2 regions of the Micromonospora sp. NBC_00421 genome follow, and region 2 is predicted to be linked to the other one. Evidence: riboswitches for the same ligand, from Rfam matches in the RefSeq annotation. Region 2 holds a riboswitch; the other holds the start of a gene.
The links. A riboswitch is a leader RNA that binds a small molecule or an ion and turns the genes downstream of it on or off. The one in region 2 is predicted to bind thiamine pyrophosphate.

Region 1 (14,530 bases), 690 kb from region 2:
GAGGTGACGATCCGCAACACCGGCACCACCCCGATCGCCGGCTGGACGCTCCAGTGGACGTTCGCCGACGGCCAGCGGGTCAGCCAGGCGTGGAACGCCAGCTACACGCAGAGCGGCGGCACCGTCCGGGCGACCAACGTCAGCTGGAACAGCACGATCGCGGCCGGGGCGACGGTGAGCTTCGGATTCCTGGCCGACGCCACCGGCGCGAACAGCCGACCCACCGGGTTCGCCCTCGACGGCACCGCCTGCGCGGTCTCCTGACGGTCCGCCGTGGTCCGGGTGACCCCGCCACCCGGACCACGGCGGCCGGGGCCGCCCGCTGCGCAGTGCCGACCGCACCCCGGCCGGGGCAGTTCCCACCCGCCCGGCCGGGGCGCTACCATCCGCCCGGCCGGGCCGGGACGCGTCACCGCAGGTAGGCCGAGAGGCCGAGCTGCTGGTTGCGGAGGGCGGTGGCGACCACACCGGCGATCTGCCGGGCTCCGGCCGTCTCGAAGTGGGTGTGGTCGGCGCAGAAGAACGCCCCCACCGCGCCCGAGTTGTAGTCGCCGTTGTTCGGGCAGAGCCGCAGCGTGTTGTAGAGCGTGTAGCTCAGTTTGTGCAGGTCGATGACGGGGACGTTGTTGGCCCGGCCCGCGTCGAACGTCTCGGTGAGGAAGCCCCGGTTGCCGACGGCGGTGCTGCCCGAACAGGTGATCGCGGCGGCCGGGGTGAGGAAGACCGGGTACGCGCCGCGCTGCTGGGCCGCGCGGGCCATCACGCCGAGCAGTTCCTTGTAGCGCGCGGAGCCGACGTGCCGGTTGCAGGTGGCGCTGCCGTCGTTGATGCCGAACTGGATGAACAGGTAGTCGCCTGCCTTCATCCCGCCGTTGGCGTTGAGCATGGCCTGCCAGCGGGTCGAGTAGGTCTGCGGGTTGACCACGCACTCGCCGGCCGAGTTCATCGTGGTGGTGACGTTCGGGTCGTACAGCCAGGTCTGGATGCTGCGCCCGCCGACCGCGCTGTTGACCACCGTGGCGTTGCCGTTGAAGTACTGGCCGAACTGGTTGCCCCAGCCGACCGGGCAGACGGTGCCGGAGGACGGGTTGGCGACCGTGGAGTCGCCGGCCAGCCACACGGTGACCGGCCGCTGCGCCGAGGGGGTCGGGCTGGGCGTCGGAGTGGGCGTGGGCGTCCGGGTCGGGGTCGGGGTCGGGGTGGGCGTCGGGGTCGGCGGGGTGGACGGCGGCGGGCAGGGGGTGGCGGTCGGCGTCGCGCCGGTGCAGGAGACCCCGTTGAGCGCGAACGCGGTGGGCACCGGGTTGGCGGTGGTCCACGCGCCGTTGAAGCCGAAGCTGACGCCTGCCCCGGTCGCGATGGCGGCGTTGTAACCGGCGTCCTTCGCGCTGACCGCCGTCCCGTTCTGGGTGACCGTGGCGTTCCACGCCTGGCTGACCTGCTGGCCGGTGGCGAAGGCCCAGGTGAGCGTCCAGCCGGAGACCGGGTCGCCGAGGTTGGTGACCGTGACGTCCGCACCGAAGCCGCCCTGCCACTCGCTGGTGACCTTGTAGTCGACCCGGCAGCCGGTCGCGGCGGCGGTGGCGGCCCCGCTCGCCACGGCCACCCCGCCCGCGAGGACCGCCAGAGTGATCACGCCAAGTCCGGCGGTACGCCGCCGCGCTGCTCTCATCGTCCGCTCCTCGTCGGTGGTGCCGGGCCGGCGTCGGCTGCCCGTGTGGGCCACCGCACGCGCCCCTTCGACGGGGCGGAGTCGGCCACACGCCCGGGACGAGGCGTGACAGTTATCGATGTTACTCGATATCAGTCGCCCCGGTTCCACGATGTCCACCGTCGTACGACGAGCACCGCCCCACCCCTCGTCTAGGGTGGGGCGGTGCTCTACTTCCTGATCGTCGTCGCCGTGCTGCTGCTGGCGTACGCCGCCGTGCTGGTCAGCTTCGTCAGGCGCGGGCGCAAGATCCCGCCGCAGGCGTACCTGGTGCTGGCGCTGCTCAACGGGCTCATCCTGGCGGCCGTGCTGGCCTGGGCCGTCGCCCGCTGACGAACGGACGGCGACCGGCCGAGGAGCCGGTGGACCGCCACGCCATCCCGCCCGCCGCACCCGTTCCGCGCGGCGGGCGGGGTCAGTCGCCGGTCAGCACGATCGGCTCGTCATCGTCGTCGTCGATGTCGTCGTCACCCCAGTTGCGCCGGACGAACGGTAGGACCACCCAGAACGTCAGGAACCACAGGCCGGTGATCACGGTGAGCACCACGGCGATGCCGGTGTCCAGCACGAAGTCGGCGATCAGCAGGACCGCGCTCACCATGGCGACAAGCATGAAGGCCAGACCACCGGTGGCCATCCGGTGGGCGAAGCGGACCAGCTCCGGCTTGCGACCCTGCCGGAACAGCGCCCGGTGGAAGGCGACCGGCGAAATGATCATCGCGGTGGCCGCGGCGGCGGACAACAACGCGAGGATGTAGACGTCCCGCTGGAACTCGCTGGTCCGGGTGAACCCGTTGCTGAACGGCAGGGTCAGCAGGAAGGCGAAGAGGATCTGCACGCCGGTCTGGGCGACCCGCAACTCCTGGAGCAGATCGGCGAAGTTGCGCTGCCAGCGCTGCTTCTCGGATTCCTTCGACACGGGCGACCTCCGGGGTGAGACGTGCGGCCGGCGGGGGCGTCCCCGTCGGCAGCAACGCCTGTGCCCCATCGATACCTGCCCGAAACCGATTCACGACCCCGGCCCCGCAAGATCGCGCTCGATCCATGTTGTAGTGGCCTCCCGCCGCACGGATACCACGACAACCAGGATCGAGTACCACGACAGCCAGGAATCGAGTACCACGACAACCAGGATCGAGTACCACTACCACCAGGATCGAGCGTGACCCGGCTCCCCGGCAACGCTCAGACCGCCCCGCGCACCCGGGCCAGGATCGCCTCGGCCAGCGGGCCCGGGGCCTCGTCCGGGATCCAGTGGGTGACCCCGGGCAGCACCACGAAGCGGTAGTCCCCCGACACGTGCCGGGCGCACGCCTGCGCGGCGGTACGCCCCACGGCCACGTCCCGGTCGCTCCACACGTAACTGGTCGGCACGGTCACCGGGCCGACCGCCTTCAGGTCCCGTCCCGACATCGCCCGGTACCAGTTCAACGCGCCGGTCAACGCCCCCGGCACCCGCATCGGCCCGGCGTACCGGGCCACCCGGGCGGGGTCACCGACGCCGGCCAGCATCCGGCGCAGCACCGCCGCCCGCCAGGCCAGCAGCACCCGCTCCGCCAGCCCCGCGCGGCGGAACAACGCCATGTACGACGAGCGCGCCCGCTGCCCCCGGTCGGCGGAGAGCGCGTAGCCGAAGGCGGCCGGATGGGGCACCGAGACCGCGGTGAGGGTGCGCACCCGCTCCGGATGCCGGGCGGCCAGCGCCCAGGCGACGATCGCGCCCCAGTCGTGCCCCACCACGTGCGCGGCGTCGACGCCCAACTCGTCGAGCAGCGCCACCGCGTCGGCGACCAGCTCCGGCAACCGGTAAGCGGCCACCCCGGCGGGCCGGGCGTCGGGCGAGTAGCCCCGCTGGTCCGGGGCGTAGGTGCGCAGCCCCGCGGCGTGCAGGGCGGGCACCACATCGTCCCACTCCCCGCCGTGCTGGGGGAAGCCGTGCAGCAGCAGCACGACCGCGCCGCCCTCGGGGCCACCGGCCCGTACGTCGAACGTGAGCCCTCGCGCCGGTACCCGCATGACCGGCAGCCTACCCAGCCCCGACGGCGCCGCACCCCGGGCGGACGCCCGGCGGTGGTCGCGACCCGGACGCCCGGCGGACCGGCGTCGACTGCCGGGAACCGTGGCCTGCTGGGTCGTTGCCGCAGGTCGGTGCTAGCGTCTGCCGAGACAACTTCACATCCGACAGGGGAGCGCACAGCGCTGAGAGTGCGGGCATCGCCCGCAGACCCTCGAACCTGATCTGGGTAATGCCAGCGCAGGGAGTTCGGTCGACCTCCAGCCGCGCCGCCGTCCGGCAGCCGCCGGGCGCGGCGTGCGTCTTCTCCTGGTTCGATCACTGGACTGGGAGCACCGACATGAAACACACCGACAGCAACCGGTGGCGCACCATCGACATCGTGGTCGCCGCCGTGATCGCCGTGGCCTTCGGCGTCATCTTCTGGGCCTGGGGCCTGGTCTGGAAGGCCGCCGACCCGGCGTTCGCCGCCGCCCCGGCCAGCCAGGCGGTGATGTACGGCGTCTGGCTGGTCCCGGCGGTGCTCGGCGGCCTGGTGATCCGCAAGCCCGGGGCGGCCCTGTTCTGCGAGGCCGTCGCCGCCACCGTCTCCGCGCTGCTCGGCGCGGAGTGGGGCGGCATCACCATCGTGCAGGGGCTGATCCAGGGTCTCGGCGCGGAGTTGGCCTTCGCCGCGTTCCGCTACCGGTCGTTCCGGCTGCCGGTGGCGGTGCTGGCCGGCGCGCTGACCGGGCTGAGCGCCGCCCTGTTCGACTTCTTCGTCTGGAACGCCGAGTACGCCCTGACCAGCTACCGGCTGCCGTACGCGGCGCTGACGGTGCTCAGCGCCGCCGTCGTCGCCGGGGTCGGCGGCTGGTACCTGACCCGCGCGCTGGCCGAGACCGGCGTGCTGGACCGGTTCCCCTCCGGCCGTGACCGCACCCTGGTCTGACCTTCCCTGGCGATCATGGAGGTGCCGGCGACGTGGCGAGTGTGAGGCTGGTCGGCTTCGGCTGGCGGCACGCCGGTCGGCGGGCCTGGGCGGTACGCGGGGTGGACCTGCGGATCGACCACGGGGAACGGGTGCTGCTGCTCGGGCCGTCCGGGGCCGGCAAGAGCACCCTGCTGGCCGCGCTGGCCGGGCTGCTGCCGGCGGACTCCGGCGAGCAGGAGGGCACCGTCGAGATCGACGGCCTCGACCCGGCCAAGGCCCGCGAGCGGGTCGGCACCGTCTTCCAGGACCCGCAGTCCCAGTTGGTGATGGCCCGCAGCGGCGACGACGTCGCGTTCGGCCTGGAGAACCGGGGGGTGCCCGGCGACGAGATCTGGCCCCGGGTGGACGAGGCGCTGCGCCGGGTCGGTTTCCCGTACCACCGGGACCGGCCCACCGCGGCGCTGTCCGGCGGCGAACAGCAGCGACTCGCCCTGGCCGGCGTGCTGGCACTGCGCCCCGGGCTGCTGCTGCTCGACGAGCCGACCGCCAACCTCGACCCGGCCGGCGCGGAGCTGGTGCGCGGGGCGGTGGCCGGCGCGCTGGACCCCGACACCACCCTGGTCCTGGTCGAGCACCGGGTCGCCGACGCCCTCGCCCTGGTCGACCGGGTGGTGGTGCTGGCACCCGGTGGCGGGGTCCGGGCGGACGGGCCACCGGAGACGGTCTTCGCCGCACACGGTGCCGCGCTCGCCGCCGAGGGGGTCTGGGTGCCCGGACACCCCACCGCGTCCCGCCCGGCCGCCGGGCCGCCGGGCGGGGAGTTGCTCACCGCCGACCGGCTCGGCCTGCCACCCCGGCTGGCCCCCACCGACCTGGCGGTACGTGCCGGCGAGGCGCTCGCCGTCCGGGGCCCCAACGGGGCCGGCAAGTCCACCCTCGCGCTGCTGCTCGGCGGCTTGCTCCGCCCCGGCGTCGGCCGGCTGGCCGGCACCTCCGCGCTGGCCGACGGGGACACCCGCCTCCCACCGCACCGCTGGCGGGCCCCCGCCCTGGCCGGCCGGATCGGCTCGGTGTTCCAGAACCCGGAGCACCAGTTCGTCACCGGCACCGTCCACGACGAGCTGGCCCTCGGCCCCCGCCGGACGGGCCGCCCCGAGCCCGCCGTCCGGGCCACCGTGGACGAGTTGCTGGACCGGCTGCGGCTGACCCGGCTCGCCGGTGCCAACCCGTACACCCTCTCCGGTGGGGAGGCCCGGCGGCTCAGCGTGGCGACCGCCCTGGCCACCGCGCCCCGGCTGCTGATCTGCGACGAACCCACCTTCGGCCAGGACCGGCGGACCTGGGGTGAGCTGGTCGACCTCTTCGCCGACCTGCGCGACGCAGGGCACGGCGTGGTCACCGTCACCCACGACACGGACTTCGTCGCCGCGCTCGCCGACCGGACGGTCACCCTGTGCCCCACCCGGGAGGGACCGTGATCGGTTTCGCACCTGTCGCCCGGCCCGGTGCGCCGCTGGCCCGGCGCAACCCGGTGGCGAAGCTGGCGGCCGGGCTGGTCTTCTCGTTCCTGCTGGTGGCCAGCCTCGACCCGGTCGCACCGGCGGTGGCGATCGCCGTCGAGCTGGCGTTGCTGCCGCTGTTCGGCATCCGCTACCGGGTGCTGGCCCGCCGCGCACTGCCGCTGCTGGCCGGGGCCGCCGGCATCCTGGTCACGCTGGTCCTGTTCGCCGCCGACCGGTCCGGCCGGGTGCTGTGGGAGGCCGGGCCGCTGCTTGTCACCTCGGGGGTGGTGGTCACCGCGCTCGGGCTGGTGCTGCGGATGTTCGCGGTCGCCCTGCCCGGGGTGATCGTCTTCGCCACCACCGATCCGACCGACCTGGCCGACGCGCTTGTCCAGAACGCGAAGGCCCCGGCCCGGTTCGCCATCGGCGCGCTTGCCGCCTTCCGGCTGGTGCCGCTGCTCGGTCAGGAGTGGCAGATGTTGACCATGGCCCGCCGGGCCCGGGGCGTGGACGCCGGCCGCAACCCGCTGGCCCGGCTGCGACTCTTCGTCTCCACGGCGTTCGCCCTGCTGGTGGGCGCGATCCGACGCGGCACCAGGCTGGCGGTGGCGATGGACGCCCGGGGCTTCGACGCCGGCACCCCGCGCACGGTGGCCCGCCGGCAGGTGTTCCGCCCGGCCGACTGGCTGCTGGTCGTCGGCGCGGCGGCGCTGGCCGGCGGCGCGCTCGCGGTCAGCGTGGCGCTCGGCACCTTCCGCCCCCTGATCGGCTGATCCACTCCCACCCGGTCCATCGCCCCACCGGGCATGCCGGGCGGCCAGGCACCCGGACCGCCGGGACACGCCGGCACCACTGTGCCGAAACAGCGGTGTCCGGGGTCCGGACACCGCTGTTTCGGCGATCTGGTGCGGGACGTCCCCGCCGGGGGCGGATCAGCTGCGCCGGAAGGCGTACCGGCGGTTCTGGCCCTGGGCGGTGGTGGAGCCGGACCGGACCGACCGGCCCGACCGCGACGGCGGCGGGGGCGGGGGCGACCGGACGACAGCGTCCGGGTGGGCCGATGCGAAGGCGAGGGGGACCGGGTGCGCGGGCGTCACGGTGAGTGCCGCGAGCGCCGCCGGGTCCACCTCCACCGGCTTCGGCACGGGACGACGGGACCTCTTCGGACTGCGTTTGGCGGGCATACGCTGCCTCCTGTACGTGCGGAGGACCACACCGCCAGCAAACGGCGGGCGGGCGGTCGACGGACGGGATCGGCTCCGGACGACCGGCCACGAGTCATCCCCTGCCAGGAGGGGTGGGAGACGCGGACGCCCGAGCACGCGGACCCGCGGCCACGGCGGCGGGTCGGCTCTGGAGAAAGGGCGTCAGATGCGCATGCCGTCACGTTAGCCGGCCCCCGCGCCCGACGCATCCGTTTTTCCCGACGGCCGTTCCCGGCCCGACGACCGTTCCAGGGCCCGACGGCGGACACCCCGACGACCGCGCCGCCCCACGGCGGACACCAGACGGTCATCCCGGCCCGGCGGCGGGCGGCCCCTGCCGCGCGGACGCGACCACCCTGTGACACTGGGTGGACGGCGGCTGCCGGGCGTAGGGGGCACGCGATACCGTCGCAGCACACAGGTGACGTGAGAGGTGGCGGGTACGAGATGACGCAACAGGCGACGGCGCAGATCGGCGTGACCGGGCTGGCGGTGATGGGTCGCAACCTGGCCCGGAACCTGGCCCGGAACGGGTTCACCGTGGCGGTGCACAACCGCTCCCCGGAGCGCACCCGCAGCCTGGTCGCCGACCACGGTGACGAGGGCACCTTCGTGCCGTCCGAGTCCCTGGCGGACTTCGTCGGCTCGCTGGAGCGGCCCCGCGCGGTGATCGTCATGGTCAAGGCGGGCGGCCCCACCGACGCGGTCATCGACGAGTTGGTGCCGCTGCTGGAGGAGGGCGACATCGTCGTCGACGCCGGCAACGCGCACTTCGCCGACACCCGCCGCCGGGAGGAGACGCTGCGCGAGCACGGGCTGCACTTCGTCGGCACCGGCGTCTCCGGCGGCGAGGAGGGCGCGCTGCTCGGGCCGAGCATCATGCCGGGCGGTTCGGCGGAGTCCTACCAGAAGCTCGGGCCGATCTTCGAGAAGATCGCCGCACAGGTGGACGGCGTCGCGTGCTGCCAGCACGTCGGCCCCGACGGTGCCGGTCACTTCGTCAAGATGGTGCACAACGGCATCGAGTACGCCGACATGCAGCTCATCGCCGAGGCGTACGACCTGCTGCGGGCCGGGTTGGGTGCGAGCCCGGCGGAGATCGCGGAGATCTTCCGGGAGTGGAACACCGGCGAGCTGGAGTCGTTCCTCATCGAGATCACCGCCGACGTGCTGGCGCACACGGACGCCGCCACCGGCAAGTCCTTCGTCGACGTGGTGCTCGACCAGGCCGAGCAGAAAGGCACCGGCCGCTGGACGGTGCAGATCGCCCTCGACCTGGGCATCCCGATCACCGGTATCGCCGAGGCGACCTTCGCCCGGTCGCTGTCCGGCCACGCCGGCCAGCGTGAGGCCGCCCGCCGCACCTTCGGCGACGCGGGCGAGAAGTGGCAGGTCGACGACCGGGACGCCTTCGTCGAGGACGTCCGGCGGGCGCTGCTGGCCAGCAAGATCGTCGCGTACGCGCAGGGCTTCGACCAGATCCGGGCCGGCAGCCGCGAGTACCACTGGGACATCGACCTGGGTGGCACCGCCACCATCTGGCGGGGCGGCTGCATCATCCGGGCCCGCTTCCTGGACCGGATCCGGGAGGCGTACGACTCGCAGCCGGAGCTGCCCACCCTGCTGGTCGCGCCGTACTTCGCCGACGCGGTGAGCGACGGCGTGCCGAGCTGGCGTCGGGTGGTGGCCGACTCGGCGCGGGCCGGCGTGCCCACCCCGGCCTTCTCCTCGTCGCTCGCCTACTTCGACGCGCTGCGCGCGGAGCGGCTGCCGGCGGCCCTGATCCAGGGCCTGCGGGACAACTTCGGCGCGCACACCTACCACCGGGTCGACCGGGAGGGCGCGTTCCACACCCTGTGGGCGACCGCCGACCGCTCCGAAGTGGCCGGCTGACCAGCCCGTCGTCCCCGGCGTGCCGCGGTCTCCCCCCAGCGGGGGCACCGCGCTCACCGGACCGGCACCAGTGCCACGCGAACGCCCCGCCGCCCCGGTGAAACGGGGTGGCGGGGCGTTCGCCGTGAGGTCGGTGGTGACCGCTGGTCACCGGGGAAGCCGGTGGCGGGTGGTCACCAGAACCGACGACGCCGGGCGGCCTTCTGGGGGCGCAGCACGTCGGCACCCTTGGACAGCAGCCGGCTCACCCCGCTGGGCCCCCGACGGGACTCCAGGGTGTGGCTCAGCCGACGGGCGCCGGCCGCGGCCAGCGGCACGGCGACCGCCATGACCGCCCACTGCGCGATCCGCTTCTGAATCATGTGTGCTCACCTCCGCGATCTGGCTGCCTGCGGAGGTGGTACCCCGCCGGCGAGATCACCAATCGCAAGGCGGGGCGACGGTCAGACAGTCGGGGCGACCGGGTTGGGCAGCGCCCCGCCGAAGCGACGGTCCCGCTGGGCGTACAGCTCGCAGGCGTACCAGAGGTGGCGACGGTCGAAGTCCGGCCAGAGGGTGTCCAGGAACACCAGCTCCGCGTACGCCGACTGCCAGAGCATGAAGTTGGAGATCCGTTCCTCACCGGAGGGGCGCAGGAAGAGGTCGACCTCGGGGACCTCCGGGTGGTAGAGGTACTTCGCCACGGTCTTCTCGGTGACCTTGGCCGGGTCGAGCCGGCCGGCGGCCACCTCCCGGGCGATCGCGGCGGCGGCGTCGGCGATCTCGGCCTGGCCGCCGTAGTTGACGCAGAACTGGAGGGTAAGCGTCGAGTTGCCCCGGGACATCTCCTCGGCGGTCTGCAACTCGGAGATGACGCTCTTCCAGAGCCGGCCGGCCCGCCCCGACCAGACCACCCGCACCCCCAGGTCGACCAGCTGGTCGCGGCGGCGGCGGATGACGTCCCGGTTGAAGCCCATCAGGAACCGGACCTCGTCCGGCGAGCGCCGCCAGTTCTCGGTGGAGAAGGCGTACGCCGACAGGTAGGGCACGCCCAGCTCGATCGCCCCCTCGACGGTGTCGAAGAGGCTGTGCTCGCCCTGCTCGTGGCCCCTGGTGCGGGGCAGGCCGCGTTCCTTGGCCCATCGGCCGTTGCCGTCCATCACCACCGCGATGTGCTTCGGCAGCGCCTCGACGGGCAACGCCGGCGGCCGGGCACCCGACGGGTGCGGTGTCGGCGGCGTCGGCGCCCGCCGGCCGGCCCTCAACGATCGGATCACTCGGTCATCCCCCTGTCCACGCCCTCCACGCCGACCCGGGGCGGCGGCACCGGACCGCTCCCCGCGCCACCCGGCGACCCACCCCGGTCGACCAGCGGCAGCGAGCGTAACGCGCGTTCCAGGTGCCACTGCAGATGCGCCGCGACCAGGCCGCTGCACTCCCGGCGTACCCCGGTCTCGGTGGCGTCGGCGACCTGCCAGTCGCCGCTGGTGAGGGCGGACATCAGGTCGATGGTGGCCGGTGCCGGGTGGGCCGCGCCGGGCGGCCGGCAGTCCGGGCAGACCGCACCCCCGGCCGGTACGGAGAACGCCCGGTGCCGCCCCGGCGTGCCGCAGACGGCGCAGGCGGTAAGCGCCGGCGCCCAGCCGGCCAGGCTCATCCCGCGCAGCAGGTAGGCGTCGAGCACCAGCGTGGTGGCGTGCTCCCCCCGGGACAACGCCTTCAGCGCGCCGAGGGTGAGCTGGAACAGCCGCAGCGACGGCTCCCGCTCGACGGGGGTAAGGCGTTCGGCGGTCTCCGCGATCGCGCTGGCCGCCGTGTACCGGGGGTAGTCCCCGAGGAAGCGCTTGCCGTACAGGTCGATGCCCTCGACCTGGCTGACGCTGTGCAGCGAGCTGCCGGTGTTGCCCTTCGGGTCGCCGGCGAGCTGGAGGTCGACGTGGCCGAACGGCTCCAACCGGGCGCCGAACTTGCTCGTGGTGCGGCGTACCCCCCGGGCCACCGCGCGTAGCCGGCCGTGCCGGCGGGTCAGCAGGGTGATGATCCGGTCGGACTCGCCCAGCTTCTGCACGCGCAGCACCACCGCGTCGTCGCGGTAGAGCTGTCGGCGGTACCCGGCCATCGGGTCATTCTCCCTCGGGGTGGGAAATCAGGGTCGGCTCGGGGTGGGTCGGTGCTTCGCCCCGGATGTGCCGCAGGTGGGGACGGTCGTAGGTTGCTCGGCATGGCTCTTCCCCGCAGCACGGTCGCCCTGGGCGCGACCGCCGCCCTCATCCTCGCCACCGGGTGCGACACGCTGGCGTTCCGGCGGCTGGACTTCGACACCACCGAGGCGGCGAAGATCGCCCGGATCACCGTACGGCCCGGATCCGGGGACGTGGTGGTCCGGGCGACCGGCCCGGCCACCGGCGTACGCGTCAAGCGGGTGGTCCGTTACCAGGGTGACCAGCCCGACACCACGTACGAGATCACCGGGGACGAGTTGGTGCTGGACACCGACTGCGGTTCCCGCTGCTCGGTGTCGTACGACGTGACCGCCCCGCCCGGGGTGCGGGTGCAGGGCGAGGCCGGCTCCGGCGACGTGGAGCTGGCCAGGATCGGATCGGTCGACTTCACCCTCGGCTCGGGCAACATCCGGATCGCCGACGCCAGCGGCACGGTGCGGGCGGAGACCGGGTCGGGCAACATCGAGGTGGTCAACGTCGCCGGCCCGGTCGACCTGCGGGCGGCCTCCGGCGACGTCACCGGCACCCGCCTCGGCGGCGACGTCTCCGCCGAGACCGGTTCCGGCAACATCACGCTCATCCTGGACAAACCGGCCTCGACGCGGGCCCACGCCGGCAGCGGGGACGTCGAGCTGACGGTGCCGGCCGGCCGGTACCGGGTGAAGTCGAACGTCGACTCGGGGGATGCCGAGATCGGGGTCACCAACGATCCGGCCGCACCGCTGTTGCTGGACCTGGACGCCGGCAGCGGGAACGTGACAGTCGCGCAGCGGTGACCGGCCGGCGTACCTCACCGGCCCCTGATCTCGACGGTGTCGGCCTCGGCCACCCGGGGGGCCGGGACGCCGACCGGCCCGGTGCCGGGCGACGCCGTCGCCGGTCGGGACGGCCGGCGGCCGGGGACCAGTTCGGGACGGCGGCCGGCGGCCACGTCCTCCACCCAGCCGACCAGCAGGGTCACCACTCCGACCAGCAGGAAGACCAGCACCACCCGGATCGCCAGCCCCCACGGGTCCCGGGGCGACCAGCCGACCAGACCCACCAGCGGGGTCAGCGCCACCACGAAGGGCATGTGCCACAGGTAGACGGTCAGCGCGCGCCGGTTCGCCACCGTCACCAGCCGGCCGAAGATCCGGTTGCGATCGACCCAGGCGGCGGCGGCCGGGGCCCGCCCGATGACGACCAGGATGAACGCCGCCGACCACAGGGCGTTACCCAGCGGTATGTCGTTGAGGTCGTAGCCGCGTGGCCCGGGGTGGGTGAGGATCCACGCCCCGCCGGCCCCGGCCAGCAGCAGCGCCACCGCCACCAGCACCCGGCCGGCCAGGCGACGCAGCAGACCGTCGTGGTGGGCGAAGCCGAGCAGCCAGGCGCCGAAGTAGAGGCCGAAGTCGCGCAACACCGCCGAGGTGGTCGGCAGGATCCCCACCTCGATCGCGACAATCAGCAGGTAGGGGGCGGCCAGGGTGGGCAGCGGGGCCCGGCGGAAGAGCCAGAGCGCCACCGGGGAGGCGAGCACGAACCACAGGTAGTCCCGCAGGTACCAGATCGGGCTGAGCGCGAGCGCACCCCAGTAGTTGGCCGGCGGGTCGGTGATCGGGAACAGCCAGATCAGCACCCGGGGGGTGAACTCCAGCCCGGTGAGCAGCATGGCCGGCACGAAGATCACCGCCAGCACCCAGAGCGAGGGCAGCAGGCGGCGCAGCCGACGCCCCAGTGCGGCACCGCCGGACCGGTCCAGCGACCCCGCCATCAGCGACCCGGCCAGGGCGAACATGACCGCCATGGCCGGGAAGACGAGCGTCAGGCCGGCCAGCCCGGTGACGTGGTAGACCACGACCCGGACGATGGCCAGGAAACGGAGCAGATCCAGATATCGATTGCGCATCAGACTGCATCTATGTGGGGGGGCGGGATGGATGTCCCCTACCCTGCAAAGCCAGCCTGTGAAACAGCTGCTAATTCGGGCCTGACGTGAAAATTCCCATATCAGTGCCCGATGTCGGCCGGGTCAGAAACCCAGCTTGCGCAGCTGCTTCGGGTCGCGCTGCCACTCCTTCGCCACCCGCACGTGCAGGTCCAGATAGACGCGGGTGCCGAGCAGTTCCTCGATCTGCTTGCGGGCGGTGGTGCCGACCTCCTTGAGCCGGCTGGCCTTGTGGCCGAGCACGATCGCCTTCTGGCTGGGCCGCTCGACGTAGACGTCGGCGTAGATCTTCATGAGCTGCCCCTCGGGGATCATCTCCTCCACCACCACGGCGATGGAGTGCGGCAGCTCGTCGCGGACCCCCTCCAGGGCGGCCTCCCGGATCAGCTCGGCGACAAGCACCTGCTCCGGCTCGTCGGTGAGCATGTCGTCCGGGTAGAGCTGCGGTGACGGCGGCAGGTAACCGGTCATCACGTCGACCAGGGTGTCCACCTGGTGCCCGGAGACCGCGCTGACCGGGACCACGGCCGCGAACTCGGCCAGCTTGCTGACCGCGAGCAGCTGCTCGGCCAACCGTCGCTTGTCGACCAGGTCGGTCTTGGTGACCACGGCGAGCACTGTGGCCTTCAGCTCGCTCAGCTCGCCGCTGATGAACCGGTCCCCCCGGCCCACCGGCTCGTCCGCCGGGATGCAGAGGCCGATCACGTCGACCTCCGTCCAGGTGGTGCGGACCAGGTCGTTGAGGCGCTCGCCGAGCAGCGTCCGGGGCCGGTGCAGGCCCGGGGTGTCCACCAGCACCAGCTGCGACTCCGGCCGGTGCAGCACCGCCCGGATCACGTGCCGGGTGGTCTGCGGCTTGTTCGAGGTGATCGCGATCTTGGTGCCGACGATCGCGTTGGTCAACGTCGACTTGCCGGCATTCGGCCGCCCGACGAAACACCCGAAACCCGCCCGGTACGGTCGCTGCTCCACGCCCGTCACTCGACCACCGTGCCGAGGACGGTCCCGTCCGGCGCGGCCACGTGGATCGGCGCGTCGGCGGCCAGGTCCCGCACCGCGGCGTGCCCGGCGCCGTCAAGCGTCGACGCCTCGGTCACCACCACCGCCGCCTCCAGCCGGCTCGCCCCCGCCGCCGCCGCCGAGGCGACCGCGAGCTGGAGCGCC
Region 2 (14,530 bases):
ACCGCCGGGCCGGGCGACCCGGTGGACCGTTACCAGCTCGCCCCGTACTACGGGGCGGTGATCGCAGTCGCCACCGGCGCGCTCGGCTCGGTCGCCGCCACCCTGCTGCGCTGGCCGCTGCTACCCGCCCGCGCTGCCGCCAGCTCCGACTCCGCCAGCTCCGACTCCGCCAGCTCCGGCGACGACGACGGCGACGCGGCGATCGAACCGACCGACATTCTCGCACCGCTGCCTGCCGTGCCGGCTCCGAACCGGACCGACTCGGACGGAACCGTCTCGGTCCCCGCCGCCTCGGACAGAGCCGCCTCGGGCAGAGCCGCCTCGGACGAGCCGGTGAACTCGGGCAGAGCCGCCTCGGACGAGCCGGTGACCGTGGAGCTGGGCGCCGCCGCCCGGAGCCTCGACCAGGACCGCCCGGACGGCACCGTCGCAAGGGCGGCCGGAGGCGGCGACGTCCCACCGGGGATCTCGGACACCGGCGTACTTCCCGGCGTCGGCCGACCGTCGGCCGACACGCCGGGCGCGGGCCGCAATCCCGCCCACTGGGACTGGCCGGACCCCAGCGCCACCGTCACCGACCGGACGGCGACCCGCTCCGCCCCGACGCCAAGCGGACTGTCCCGGGCCGAGTCGACCCCGACCGAGCCGGGACCGACCGCGCCGACCCAGGCCGGACCGGCTCAGACCGGACCGGCTCAGACCGCGCCGACCCCGACCGGACCGGCTCAGACCGAGCCGACCCCGACCACAGCGGCCCGGACCAAGCCGGCCCAGACCGCGCCGGCCCCGACCAGGCAAGCCCGGGCCGGGTCGGCGCGGACCGAGGTCACCGAAGCGGAGCAGGTGGAGGACGCGGGTCCGCCCACCGGGGACGAGCCCGTGGCCGCACCCAGGCCCCGGGCGAAACGGGCCAGCCGGACCCGCCCCGTCGTCACCGGTAGCCCGGCGCCCCCTGCCGGGCGGCCCGCCTCTGATCCACCGGCCGATCCGGGCGGAGCCGAAGAAGGGCAACGAGCGGCCGTCGCCGAACCCGCCCCGGCCGGCACCGCCGCGCCGGAGACCGCCGGGCGGGGCACCGCCCACCCGGGTGCGCCCACCGCCGGGACGGCACCGCAGGTCACCGGGCTGCGGCACGTGTCGCCGGACGGCGTCGAGGGCACGCCCCGCCCTCGCCACCAACTGCCCGACCTGAGCGGTACGGGTGGCTCGACCGACGCCCCCCGTCCCGTACCGGCTCGGGCCTCGCTGCCGTTTCCCGAACCGGAGGCCGTCGAGCGCACGGACCCCCTGGGACCGGTCAGCCTCCGTTGGGAGGCCGACGGCTCCCGCGCTGCCGCGCCGGTGGACCGTGCTTCGACCGACCCGACTTCCGCCGACCCCGCCTCCGCCGACCCCGCCTCCGTCGATCCCGCTCCGACCGGCGTCGACGAGCAGAAGCCGTCCGGCAGGGCCAAGGGCCGGCGAGGGCTGTTCCGGCGCAACCGATCGCCTGAGGGTGCGCCGGCGAACGAACCCACCGCAGAACCGGCGACACCAGACGACGAGTACGTCGACTGGGTCGCCGGCCTGAGCAAGCCGCTGGCCGACAACGAACCGGAACGGGAGAGCGGTCGCCGCTCACTACGCACCAGCGGCCGCCACCACCACCGCGAATAACCCCACCCCCACCCCCTCCCACCCCCTCCCCTCCCACCCACCCGGCCCCACCCGGCCCGCTCCGGTGATCAAGAGGTTTGCGTCAGATTCCGGCCGACCCGTGACGCAAACCTCTTGATCACCGAGGAGGGGGTGGGTGGGGTGGGACGGGCGCGGGGGGGTGGGGGGTGGGGGGTGGGGGTGGGGGTTAGGCCAGGGGGAGGTAGACGCGGTTGCCGGTGGAGCGGAATTCGGCTGACTTGGTCTGCATGCCCCGGGCGGCGTACTCCTTGAGCTCCTGGGTGATCTTCATGGAGCAGAACTTCGGGCCGCACATGGAGCAGAAGTGCGCGGTCTTCGCCGGCTCCGCGGGGAGCGTCGCGTCGTGGTAGGCGCGCGCGGTCTCCGGGTCCAGTGACAGGTTGAACTGGTCCTCCCAGCGGAACTCGAACCGCGCCTTGGACAGCGCGTCGTCCCAGGCCTGGGCGCCGGGGTGTCCCTTGGCCAGGTCGGCCGCGTGCGCCGCGATCTTGTACGCGATCACGCCGGCCTTGACGTCGTCCCGGTCGGGCAGGCCGAGGTGCTCCTTGGGGGTGACGTAGCAGAGCATCGCGGTGCCGAACATGCCGATCATGGCGGCCCCGATCGCCGAGGTGATGTGGTCGTACGCGGGCGCGATGTCGGTGGTCAGCGGGCCGAGCGTGTAGAACGGTGCCTGGTGGCACCACTCCTGCTGGAGGTCCACGTTCTCCTTGATCTTGTGCATCGGCACGTGGCCGGGCCCCTCGATCATCACCTGGACGTCGTACTCCCAGGCGATCGTCGTCAGCTCGCCGAGGGTACGCAGCTCGGCGAACTGGGCCTCGTCGTTGGCGTCGGCGATCGAGCCGGGTCGCAGCCCGTCGCCGAGCGAGAACGTGACGTCGTACTTCGCCAGCAGCGAACACAGCTCGCGGAAGTTGGTGTAGAGGAAGTTCTCCTCGTGGTGCGCCAGGCACCAGGCCGCCATGATCGAACCGCCCCGGGAGACGATCCCGGTGACCCGGTCCACCGCCAGCGGCACGTACGGCAGCAGCACCCCCGCGTGCACCGTCATGTAGTCGACGCCCTGCTCGGCCTGCTCGATGACGGTCTCCCGGAACACCTCCCAGCTCAGCCTCACCGGGTCGCCGCCGACCTTCTCCAGCGCCTGGTAGATCGGCACCGTGCCGATCGGCACCGGCGAGTTGCGCACGATCGCCTCCCGGGTCTCGTGGATGCGCTTGCCTGTCGACAGGTCCATCACGGTGTCCGCGCCCCAGCGGGTGGCCCAGGTCAGCTTCTCCACCTCCTCGGCCACCGACGAGGTGACCGCCGAGGTGCCGATGTTGGCGTTCACCTTCACCAGGAACGCCTTGCCGATGATCGCCGGCTCGCACTCCGGGTGGTTGACGTTGAGCGGCAGCACCGCCCGCCCGGCGGCGATCTCGTCCCGGACGAACTCCGGCGGCACGCCCTCCCGGATCGCCACGAACTCCATCTCCGGGGTGACCATCCCGGCGCGGGCGTAGCAGAGCTGGGTGGGGCGTTGGGAGTCGACGCCGGCCAGCGGGGTTCCGGCGCCCCGGACCGGGGCCACGTCCCCCCGGGCGGCGATCCACGGCCCGCGCAGCGGCGGCAGCCCCACCTCCGGGTCCGAGCCGGGGCCGGAGGTGTCGTAGAGCCGTACCGGCGGGTCGTCCCCGGTCAGCTCCACCTCGGCGAACGGCACCCGGACGTCCGGCCGGGCCCCCTCGACGTAGACCTTGCGACGTGCCTGCATGACAGCCTCCCTGATGGTCATCGGGACCAGCCGAAGTGGTCCAGCGGGCCGCGTCCCGCGCCCAGTTCCCAACCCCGCGCGCCGGTCAGCGCGCGGGTGACGTACTCCTTGGCGGTGGCGACCGCGACCGGCACCGGGTCACCGGCCGCCAGCCGGACGGCGATCGCCGCCGAGAACGAACAGCCGGTGCCGTGGCTGTGCCGGGTGTCCACCCGGGGTGCGCGGAGCAGGGTGGTCGCCCCGCCGCCGGCCAGCACGTCGACCGACTCGCCGGCCGCGTCCACGTCACCGCCGGTGACCACCACGAACTCCGGGCCGGCGGCCGCCAGGTCCTGCGCCGCCACGACCATCTCCTCGACCGTGTCCACCGGGCGTCCGGTGAGGGCGGCGGCCTCCGCGCAGTTCGGCGTCGCCACCCGGGCGTACGGCAGCAGCCGCTCGACCGCCGCCACCACCCCGAGCCGGTGTCCACTGGTGGCGACGAGCACCGGGTCGACGACGAGGTGCGGCAGCCGGCCCGCCTTCGCCGCCTCGGCCACCGCGTCGGCTACCGCCGGGGTGCCGAGCATCCCGGTCTTCACCGCGCGCACCGCGAAGTCGGTGAGCACGCTGTCGAGCTGCTCGGTGACGGTGCGCGGGGGCAGCGGCAGCACGGCGTCCACGCCCCGGGTGTTCTGCGCGGTGACAGCGGTCAGCACACTCGTGCCGTACGCGCCGAGGGCGGCGAAGACCTTCAGGTCGGCCTGGATGCCGGCCCCGCCGCCGGAGTCCGAGCCGGCGATGGTGAGCACGGTCGTGGGCGTCATGTCGTCTCCTCGGGCCACGCCCCGCCGACCGGGATGCGGTCCGTCGGGCGGGGGGTCGAAGGGAAGGCGCTGGTGAGGGTGGCGGCGACCCCGGTCGGGTCGGCGGCGCGCATGATCGCGCCGAGCACCGCCACCCCGACCGCGCCCGCTCCGACACAGGCCGTCACCTGTGCCGGGGTCTCGATGCCGCCCAGGGCGAACACGGGCACCGGGCTGATCCGGACGAGCCGGCGCAGCCCGTCCGGGCGCAGGGGTGGGCCGTAGCCGGGTTTGCTGCGGGTGGTCCAGACCGGCGAGAGCGTCACGTAGTCCTCGGTGGTGAGTCGGGCCAGCTCCGCCGCGTCGTGGCAGGACCGACCGACGAGCCCGACGGCCGGCGGCGGGTACGGCCCGGCCGCCGCCAGATGCACCGCCCCACCGGCAGCGCCCGGACCCCGACCGAGCGGGTCAGGGCCAGCCGAGCCGTCGCCGAGCGGGTCTGGGCCGGCGACGATCAGGGTGCCGCCGGCCTCGGCCAGGACGGCCCGCAGGTCGACGGCGAGCGCCAGCCGCCCGGCGCGGGGCAGGTCCTTCTCCCGCAGCACCACCCACCGCACGCCACCGCGTACCGCCTTCGCGACGACGTCGACGAGGTCGCCGCGCGCCGCCCGCCGGTCCGTCAGCAGCACCACCCCGGCCGGTGCGGGGATGCGCGGGGCGGCGGAGCGGGTCACAGGTCGGGCCTTCCGTCGTCGGGGGTGGAGGCGAGGGCGTGGAACCGGCGGGGAATCCGCCCGGCGGAGTACGCGAGCCGTCCGGCCTGGACGCCGTACCGCATGGCGGTGGCCATCGCCGTCGGGTCGGCGGCCCGGGTGACGGCGCTGGCCAGCAGCACCCCGTCGCAGCCCAGCTCCATGGCGAGCGCCGCGTCGGAGGCGGTGCCGATCCCGGCGTCGAGGATCACCGGCACGTCGACGCCCTGCCGGATCAGCCGGATGTGGTGCGGGTTGGTCACCCCGAGGCCGGAGCCGATCGGCGCGCCGGCCGGCATCACCGCCGCGCAGCCGACGTCGGCCAGCCGACGGGCCAGCACCGGGTCGTCCGAGGTGTACGGCAGCACGACGAAGCCGTCGGCGACGAGTTCCTCGGCCGCCCGCAGCAGCTCCACCCCGTCCGGGAGCAGGGTCCGCTCGTCGCCGATCACCTCCAGCTTCACCCAGTCGGTGTCGAACGCCTCCCGGGCCAGCCGGGCCACCTTCACCGCCTCCCCTGCGGTGTAGCAGCCGGCGGTGTTGGGCAGCAGCCGCACCGCGCACCGGTCGAGCAGGTCGAGCAGGCCACCGGCGGTGCCGGGGGCGGTGTCGACCCGGCGCAGGGCGAGGGTGACAAGTTCGGTGCCGGAGGCCCGGATCGCCTGCTCCAGCACGTGCAGGTTGGCCGCGCCGCCGGTACCGAGGATGAGCCGGGAGGTGAAGGTCTGGTCGGCGATGGTGAGGGGCATCCCGGTCACCCGCCCTGGGCGGCGCTGAGCACCTCGACCCGGTCACCGTCGCGCAGCACGGCGCCCGGCCAGCCGCCCCGGGGAACCACCTCGCCGTTGACCGCGACGGCGAGGCCGCGCCGCTGCTCGGTGACGGCCCGGACCAGGTCCGCGACGGTCGATCCGCCGGCCAGCTCCCGGCCGACACCGTTGACGATCAGTCGCACGTCTCCTCCTCGTTCGCCGTGTGCCGGTCCCGTCCGACGCCGCCGGCCGTCGGCCGCGCCCCGGCCGGGGCGGCGAACCGGTCGGCGGTGAAGGGGGTGAGCAGCGGGTCCGGTTCGCCGTTGACGATCAGCTCGGTGATCAGGTCGGCGGTGACCGGGGTGAGCACGATGCCGTGCCGGTGGTGGCCGGTGGCGGCGAGCACTCCGGGCCGGCCGGGCAGCGGCCCGAGGATCGGCGCGTTGTCCGGGGTGCCGGGGCGCAGCCCGGCGACGGCCTCGACCAGCTCGTACTCGGCCAACTCCGGGGCCAGGTCGACGGCGGCGCGGAGCAGGCGCAGCACCGCACCGGCGGTCACCTCGGTGTCGGCACGCTCCTCGACGGTCGCCCCGACCACCACCTCGCCGCTGTCGCGAGGCACCAGGTAGACCGACTCGCCGTCGGCGTACCCGCGGATGACGTGCCGGAAGCCGGGCGGACGGCGATCGGGCGCGCGTAGCCGCAGGACCTGGCCCTTGACCGGGCGGACCGGCAGCCCAGTGAGCGCGGCGGCCCCGCAGCCGGCGGCGACCACGACGACCGGCGCGGCCAGTTCGGCCAGCCGGGTCACCGCGCCGGGGACCAGGGTCGCGCCGGCCCGTTCGGCGGCGACCCGCAGCGCGGCGACCAGCAGACGCGGGTCGACCTGGTGGTCACCGGGGGCGACCGCGCCGCCGCGCAGTCGCGGGGTCAACGCGGGCTCGCGGTCCCGCAGCTCCGACGGGCGCAGCGCGGTGATCGGCAATCCCAACCCCTGCTGGTACGACCAGAGCCGGCGCGCCTCGGCCAGGTCGTCCCCGGTCAGCCCGACGACGAGGGTGCCGTCGGTGCGGTACCCGAACCCGGTGCCGGCGGCCTCGGTCAGCTCGGCGGCGAAGCCCGGCCAGCGGGCGGCGGACTCGGCGAGCAACCCGGTCAGCTCCCGCTCGCCGAAGTACGCCTCGGCGACCGGGGCCAGCATCCCGGCGGCGACCCGCGACGCGCCGGAGCCGGGGGCCGGATCGTGCACGGTCACCCGCAGGCCGCGGGCGGCGCAGCGCCAGGCGATCGCCAGCCCGACCGGCCCCGCCCCGACGACGGCGACGTCCGGGCCGCTCAACACGTCAGCGCCGCGATCAGCTCGGCGGTGGCCCGCCCCGGGTCGGCGGCGGCGGAGAGCGCCCCGACCACCGCCACCCCGTACGCCCCGGCGGCCCGCAGCACCGGGACGGTGGCGACGGTGACCCCGCCGATGGCGATCACCGGCACGTCGACGGCCTCGGCGACGGCGCGGAGTCCGGCCGGGCCGATCGGGTCGGGCAGGCCGGTCTTGGTGCTGGTCGGGTGGCACGGACCGACGCCCAGGTAGCTGGCCCCGGCGGCGACCGCCCGCGCCGCGCCGCCGGGTTCCCGGGCGGTCGCGCCGAGTACGGCGGCACCACCGAGGATCCGTCGGGCCGCCGCGACGGGCAGGTCGTCCGCGCCGACGTGGCCGCCGTCGGCGTCCACCGCGAGGGCCACGTGCAGCCGGTCGTTGACCAGGCACGTCGCCCCGTACGGCAGGCAGAGCGCCCGCGCCTGCCGGGCCAGCTCGTACGCCTGCCGGTCGGTGGTCCCGTCGGTGACCCGGACCTGGACGACCAGGTCGGCGCGGGCTACCGGGAGGGCGGCGCGCAGCACGGCGAGCGGGTCGCACCCGGGTCGGGTGTCGGTGATCAGATGCAGTCGGCCGAGGGACGGCACGGCAACTCTCCTCCCTGCGCCGGCATTACCCGGATCAGGTTCGACGGTCGGGGGCTCTCAGCCCCCCTCTCAGCCCGGTGTACCGGGCTCCCGTGGGTTACGTGCCTGTCACCGTACGACAGATCCGCTGATCCGCCAAGGGGTGTTACATCGATCCAGCAGTGTCTATGATTACCTTTCTTGGCTTCTCTCCACATAAGCCGGAAATGCGAGTCGGCGATACCGAATCGTTACATGCTCATGCCTTGCCGGAAACCAATCCAGCGGCGCTAATTTGTTCAACCGATCGACATTATTCCGGTGACCGGCCTCGACGAGGTCGGCACCTGATCGCCACCGATGCGGACCTCGGCGGGCCCGCACCCATCCGACCGGGGACGGTCTGCGGCGAGTCGTCCCCATGCCCCCACCACTGTCCAGCACGGACATAAGGAGCATGGAGTGTCTCCATCCCGCCACCGCCGCGCACGTCGCGGCCCACTGGGCGCCGGGCTACTTGCCCTCTCCCTACTCGCCAGCGGTCTGATCGGCGGCACCCCCGCCCAGGCCGCTCCCGCCGCGGCGGCCCTGCCACAGGCCGCACCGGCACCCGCACCAGCGGCGGCAGCCGCCGCCGAACCCTTCTCGGTCCTGGTCTTCTCCAAGACCGCCGGATTCCGGCACGACGCCATCCCGGCCGGCATCGCCGCGATCCAGAAGCTCGGCACCGACAACGGGTTCACCGTCGACACCACCGAGGACGGGGCCGCCTTCACCGACGCCAACCTGGCGAAGTACCAGGCGGTCATCTGGCTCTCCACCACCGGTGACGTCCTCGACGCCACCCAGCAGGCCGCGTTCGAGCGCTACATCAAGGCCGGCGGCGGTTACGCAGGCGTGCACGCCGCCTCGGACACCGAGTACGACTGGGCCTGGTACGGCAACCTGGTCGGCGCGTACTTCTCCGGCCACCCGGCCAACCAGCAGGCCACCGTCAAGGTCGAGGACCACGCCCACCCGTCGACCGCCACCCTGCCGGACCGCTGGTCCCGCTTCGACGAGTGGTACAACTTCCGCACCAACCCGCGCTCCAAGGTGCACGTGCTGGCCAGCCTGGACGAGAAGTCCTACAGCCCGGGTGCCGGCGCGATGGGTGCGGACCACCCCACCGCCTGGTGCCAGGACTACGACGGCGGCCGGTCCTGGTACACCGGCGGCGGCCACACCCAGGCGTCGTACACCGAGCCGGAGTTCCTCTCCCACCTGCTCGGCGGCATCCGCACCGCGGCCGGGGTCGAGAACGCCGACTGCGGCGCCACCAAGACCTCGAACTTCGAGAAGATCACGCTGGACAGCAACACCAACAACCCGATGGAGCTGGACATCGCTCCGGACGGCCGGGTGTTCTACGCCGAGCGTGACGGCCGGGTGCAGATCGTGAAGCCGGACACCGGCAACACGGTCACCGCCGTCCGGCTGGACGTCTTCACCGGCAACGAGGACGGCCTGCTCGGTCTCCGCCTCGACCCGAAGTTCACCACCAACAAGTGGATCTACCTGTACTACGCACCGGCCGGTGGCGCCCCGCGCAACTACCTGTCCCGGTTCACCGTCAACGGTGACACCATCGACAAGGCCACCGAGAAGGTCGTCCTCCAGGTCGACACCCAGCGCAACACCTGCTGCCACGCCGGCGGCAGCATGACCTTCGACTCGAAGGGCAACCTCTACCTCGCCACCGGCGACAACACCAACCCGTTCGAGTCGAGCGCCTTCACGCCGATCGACGAGCGGGCCGGCCGGCAGGACTACGACGCGCAGCGCAGCGCCGGCAACACCAACGACCTGCGCGGCAAGGTGATCCGGATCCACCCGGAGGACGACGGCACCTACACCGTCCCGACGGGGAACCTGTTCGCCCCGGGCACCGCGAAGACCCGTTCCGAGATCTTCGGCATGGGCTTCCGTAACCCGTTCCGGATCGGCGTCGACCAGAAGACCGACACCCTCTACGTCGCCGACTACGGGCCGGACGCCTCGGCGGCCAACCCGAACCGCGGCCCCGAGGGCCTGGTGGAGTGGAACATCGTCGCCACGGCCGGCAACTACGGCTGGCCGTACTGCACCGGCAACAACAAGGCGTACAACGACTACACCTTCCCGTCCGGGCCGAGCGGGGCGAAGTTCGACTGCGCCGCGCCGGTGAACGACTCGCCGAACAACACCGGCCTGACCAACCTGCCGCCGGCCATCGCGGCGACGGTGGACTACGGCTACGCCGGCGACCCGCGCTTCCCCGAGATCGGCGGCGGCGGCGCCCCGATGGGCGGCCCGGTCTACCGCTACGACGCCGACAGCACGTCCAGCCGCAAGTGGCCGGCGTACTACGACGGCAAGGCGCTCCTCGGCGAGTGGAACCAGTCGAAGATGTACACGATGCAGGTCAGCGCGGACGGCAAGTCGCTGATCGACATCAACCAGCTGCTCACCGGCATGCCGATGGTCCGCCCGATGGACTTCGAGTTCGGGCCGGACGGCGCGCTCTACATGATCGAGTGGGGCACCGGCTTCGGCGGCAACAACGACGACTCCGGGGTCTACCGGATCGACTACACCGCCGGTGACCGCGCCCCGATCGCCGAGGCCAGCGCCGACCCCACCTCCGGGGCCGCACCGCTGACCGTGAAGTTCTCCAGCGCCGGTTCCCGTGACCCCGACGGTGGCACGCTGACCTACGCCTGGAAGTTCGGTGACGGGCAGACCTCCACCGAGGCGAACCCCACCCACACCTACACCACCGCCGGCGACTACACCGCCCAGCTCACCGTGACCAACCCCAAGGGTCGTACCGCGGTGGCGAACGTGCCGGTGACGGTCGGCAACACCGCCCCGACGGTGACCATCGAGTTCCCGCCCAGCGGCGGCTTCTTCGAGTGGGGCGACCAGGTCAAGTACACGATCAAGGTGACCGACCCGGAGGACGGCGCCATCGACTGTGACCGGGTGCAGCTGCAGGTGCTGCTCGGCCACGACGAGCACGCCCACCCGCTGGAGCAGCACACCGGCTGCACCGGCACCGTGCAGACCTCGCTGGCGTCCGGGCACGGCGCGGAGGCGAACGTCTTCGCGGTCTTCGAGGCCACCTACACCGACGACGGCGGTTCCGGCAGCGCCGGCCCGCTGACCGGCCGGGCGATCGAGATCCTCCAGCCCAAGCGCAAGCAGGCCGAGTACTTCACGGCCACCGGTCGGGCCCCGGGCAGCACCGGCGGCGGTGACCCGGGCGTGCAGAAGGAGACCACCACCGACACCGCCGGCGGCGGCCAGAACATCGGCTTCATCGAGGACGGCGACTGGTGGTCGCTCGACCCGGCCAACCTGACCGGGGTCGACCAGATCCGGTTCCGGGCGGCCTCCGAGGTCCAGGGCGGTCGGATCGACGTGCACGCCGGCGCCGTCGACGGCCCGATCGTGGCGACGGCCGTCGTGCCCAGCACGGGCGGTTGGCAGCAGTTCGTCGACGTGACCGCGCCGGTGACCGGTGCGGCCGAGGGCGCGCTGTACTTCGTCGCCAAGGACCCGGCCGGTGGCACCGGTTCGCTGGTCAACGTCAACTGGATGGACTTCATCGGCCGGGGCGTCACCGACAACGCGCCGCCGCAGGTGACGGCCACCGCCACCCCGGCGACCGGCACCGCGCCGGTCACCGTCGCCTTCAAGGGCACGGCCACCGACGCCGAGGGCGACACCCCGCTGACGTACGCCTGGGACTTCGGTGACGGCGGGACGGCGACCACCCTGGACGCCACCCACACGTACACCACCCCGGGCACCTTCACCGCCACCCTGACGGTGACGGACAAGCGGGGCGCGAAGTCATACGCGACCGTCCCGGTGAAGGTGGACGCGCCGACCAACTCCTGCCTCGGAGCGCGGTCGGACGACTTCGCCGGCAACAGCCTGAACAAGGACCGTTGGTCGGTCGTCCGGGAGAACCAGCTCTACTCGGTCTCCGACGGGGCGCTGCGGCTGCCCACCGCCTCCGGTGACCTGTACGGCACCCGCAACGACGCGACCAACCTGGTGCTCCAGCCCGCACCCAGCGGGGCCTGGCAGGCCACCACCAAGGTCACCGTGCCAGTCACCGCCGACTACCAGCAGGCCGGCCTGCTGATCTACGGCGACGACGACAACTACGCCAAGGTGGACCTGCTCTACGGCGGTTCCCGCAAGGTGGAGTTCATCCGGGAGACCGCGGCGACCCCGCGCAACGACGCGGCCGACGCCGTGGCCGCACCCGCCGGTGACACCATCTGGCTGCGGCTGATCAGCGACGGCACCAACCTCACCGCGGCGTACTCCACCGACGGTGCGACGTTCACCCCGGTCGGCCGGTCCGCCGCGCTGGCCGGCATCACCAACCCGCGGATCGGGCTGCTCGCCCTCAACGGCGGCACCACCGCGCCGGTGGTGGACGCGGTCTTCGACTCGTTCGTGGTCTCGCCGGACGCCCCGGCCGGCCCGGTCGCCCCGTCTGACGAGTTCACCGGCACCACGCTCGACAAGTGCCGGTGGAACGCGGTGCTCCGAGAGGACCCGGCCGCCTACCGGGTGGCCGACGGCGCGCTGAAGATCGACGTGCCGAAGGGTGACATCTACGGCACCAGCAACACCGGGCCGACGAACTTCATCCTCCAGACCGCGCCGACCGGCGACTGGACCCTGGAGACGAAGGTCGACGGCAGCGCGCTGGCCGAGCAGTACCAGCAGGCCGGTCTGATCGTCCACGCCGACGACGACAACTACGTCAAGTTGGACTTCATCGTGGACAACCAGGCCGGTCAGACGGCCTCCCGGCGGATCGAGTTCCGTGGCGAACTCGCCGGGGTGACGCAGAACCCGCAGCCGCAGGTCTCCAACCTGACCTCGGCGGTGTGGTACCTGCGGCTGGCCCGGGCCGGTGACACCTTCACCGCGTCCTACTCGGCGGACGGGCAGGAGTGGACCACGTTCGAGACGGTGACGAACAGCGCCGTCGGGGCCACCCCGAAGATCGGTCTGTTCACCCTCGGTGCGAACGCGGCCACCTCGAAGACGGCCTCGTTCGACTACTTCCGGCTCTCCACCAAGGCGGCCGACACGACCGCCCCGGTGACCACGGCCACCGTCTCCGGCACCCCGACCGAGGGTTGGCACACCGGCCCGGTCACCGTGACGCTGGCGGCTGCCGACGAGGCCGGCGGTAGCGGGGTGGCGAGCACCGAGTACCAGCTCGACGGGGCCACCACGTGGACCGCGTACACCGAGCCGGTGCAGGTCACCGGGGACGGCACGCACGAGGTGCGGTTCCGGTCGACGGACGCGGCCGGCAACGTGGAGGCGACGAAGAAGGTCGCCGTGAAGATCGACGCCACCGCGCCGGTCAGCTCGGCGGCGTTCGCCCCGGCGAACGACGACGGCTGGCACAACGGCACCGTCCCGGTGGTGATCACCTCCACCGACGCCGGTTCAGGGGTCAAGAAGCTGGAGTGGTCGCTCGACGGTGGCGCCTGGACGGCGTACACCACGCCGGTCGAGGTGACCGGGGACGGCACGCACGAGCTGCTGTACCGGGCCACCGACGCCGCCGGCAACGTCGAGTCGCTGAAGTCGGCGGTCGTGAAGATCGACGGCACCAAGCCGACGCTGCTGGTCTCCGGCATCGCCGACGGCCAGCTCTACGGTGACAGCCAGGACGTCCGGATTTCGTGGCAGGCGGTCGACCCGACCTCCGGCATCAAGACGACCTCCGGCGTGCTGGACGGCCGGGCGTACGCCAGCGGCACCCTGCAGGCGCTGTACGAGCTGCCGCTCGGCCTGCACGAGCTGAAGGTGACCGCGACCGACAAGGCGGGCAACTCCACCACCTCGTCGGTCCGGTTCTACGTCACCACCTCGTTCCGGGACATGCAGAACCTGCTGGACCGGTTCAAGGCGACCGGACGACTCTCCACCAAGGCGCACCGTCAGCTGTCCAACAAGCTGGACGCGGTGCGGGAGTCCGAGGCGGCGGGCAACGACAAGCGGGCGGTGCAGCAGTTGACCGCCTTCAAGGCGTTGGCCAACGATGCCGCCCTGGTGACCGACACCGACGTCCGGGACGTGCTGGTCCGGGACGCCGACGCCATGATCGTCCGGCTCGGTGGCGCGGCCACCAAGGCCGGCGTCAAGGCGAACGACAACAAGTCGGTGGACGGGGCCGGTCGGCTCGGTGCCGACCCCACCCGGATCGCCGCGGGCGGTTCGCTGTAACACCACCACTACCGGGGCCGCTCCCACCGTCGACACCGACGGTGGGGGCGGCCCCTCCACATCGGAAGGGGACGTCGATGCGTACCTTCAGAGTTTTCGCCGCCGCGCTGGTCGCGGCGGGCCTGGTGGCCCTGCCGGCGGGTCCGGCGGCGGCGCACGACGGCAAGTTGAAGCTGACAGTGGCCGGTGACGGAGCCGGCGGGATCACCGTGCAGGCCGTGCACGCCGACGGCCACCGCCTGGACCAGCCGGTGCTGCTCACCCTGACCGCCGAGGGCGAGGGTGGCCGGACGGCCGGGCCGGTGCAGATCGCCCCGGCGGCAGAGGGGCAGGGCTTCTACAGCAGCGGTGCGCTGCTCTCCCCCGGCGACTGGCGGGTGACTGTCAGCGCACCTGCCCCGTACCTCAGCACGGCGAGCGCCCGGGTGCAGGCCCGGGTGGCCCAGTCGCCGTCACCGGTCGCCGCCGCGCGCCCGGCGGCCGGGGCGGAGGCGGCCGGGGCCGGCTGGTGGCCGTGGCTGGCCGGCGGCCTCGTGGTGGTCGTCGCCGGGGCGGCCCTGCTGCTGTGGCGTC

Region 1: another riboswitch for thiamine pyrophosphate. It lies ahead of OHQ87_RS00385 (ECF transporter S component); the one in region 2 lies ahead of thiE (thiamine phosphate synthase).

Annotation. Positions count from the first base shown of each region.
Region 1 is NZ_CP107929.1:74,698-89,227, reverse strand. It holds gene OHQ87_RS00410 (cellulose binding domain-containing protein) at 1-264, shown strand, start outside; gene OHQ87_RS00405 (cellulose binding domain-containing protein) at 410-1,672, opposite strand; gene OHQ87_RS00400 (hypothetical protein) at 1,877-2,044, shown strand; gene OHQ87_RS00395 (DUF6328 family protein) at 2,127-2,630, opposite strand; gene OHQ87_RS00390 (alpha/beta fold hydrolase) at 2,897-3,727, opposite strand; TPP riboswitch at 3,885-3,990, shown strand; gene OHQ87_RS00385 (ECF transporter S component) at 4,066-4,656, shown strand; gene OHQ87_RS00380 (ABC transporter ATP-binding protein) at 4,689-6,116, shown strand; gene OHQ87_RS00375 (energy-coupling factor transporter transmembrane component T family protein) at 6,113-6,913, shown strand; gene OHQ87_RS00370 (hypothetical protein) at 7,073-7,285, opposite strand; gene gndA (NADP-dependent phosphogluconate dehydrogenase) at 7,793-9,238, shown strand; gene OHQ87_RS00360 (hypothetical protein) at 9,412-9,600, opposite strand; gene OHQ87_RS00355 (isoprenyl transferase) at 9,682-10,494, opposite strand; gene recO (DNA repair protein RecO) at 10,491-11,336, opposite strand; gene OHQ87_RS00345 (DUF4097 family beta strand repeat-containing protein) at 11,439-12,215, shown strand; gene OHQ87_RS00340 (acyltransferase family protein) at 12,230-13,327, opposite strand; gene era (GTPase Era) at 13,451-14,347, opposite strand; gene OHQ87_RS00330 (cytidine deaminase) at 14,344-14,530, opposite strand, start outside.
Region 2 is NZ_CP107929.1:6,620,676-6,635,205, reverse strand. It holds gene OHQ87_RS28625 (hypothetical protein) at 1-1,656, shown strand, start outside; gene thiC (phosphomethylpyrimidine synthase ThiC) at 1,844-3,436, opposite strand; gene thiD (bifunctional hydroxymethylpyrimidine kinase/phosphomethylpyrimidine kinase) at 3,454-4,242, opposite strand; gene OHQ87_RS28610 (thiamine phosphate synthase) at 4,239-4,931, opposite strand; gene OHQ87_RS28605 (thiazole synthase) at 4,952-5,722, opposite strand; gene thiS (sulfur carrier protein ThiS) at 5,728-5,928, opposite strand; gene thiO (glycine oxidase ThiO) at 5,919-7,067, opposite strand; gene thiE (thiamine phosphate synthase) at 7,061-7,687, opposite strand; TPP riboswitch at 7,682-7,791, opposite strand; gene OHQ87_RS28585 (ThuA domain-containing protein) at 8,129-13,957, shown strand; gene OHQ87_RS28580 (hypothetical protein) at 14,035-14,530, shown strand, end outside.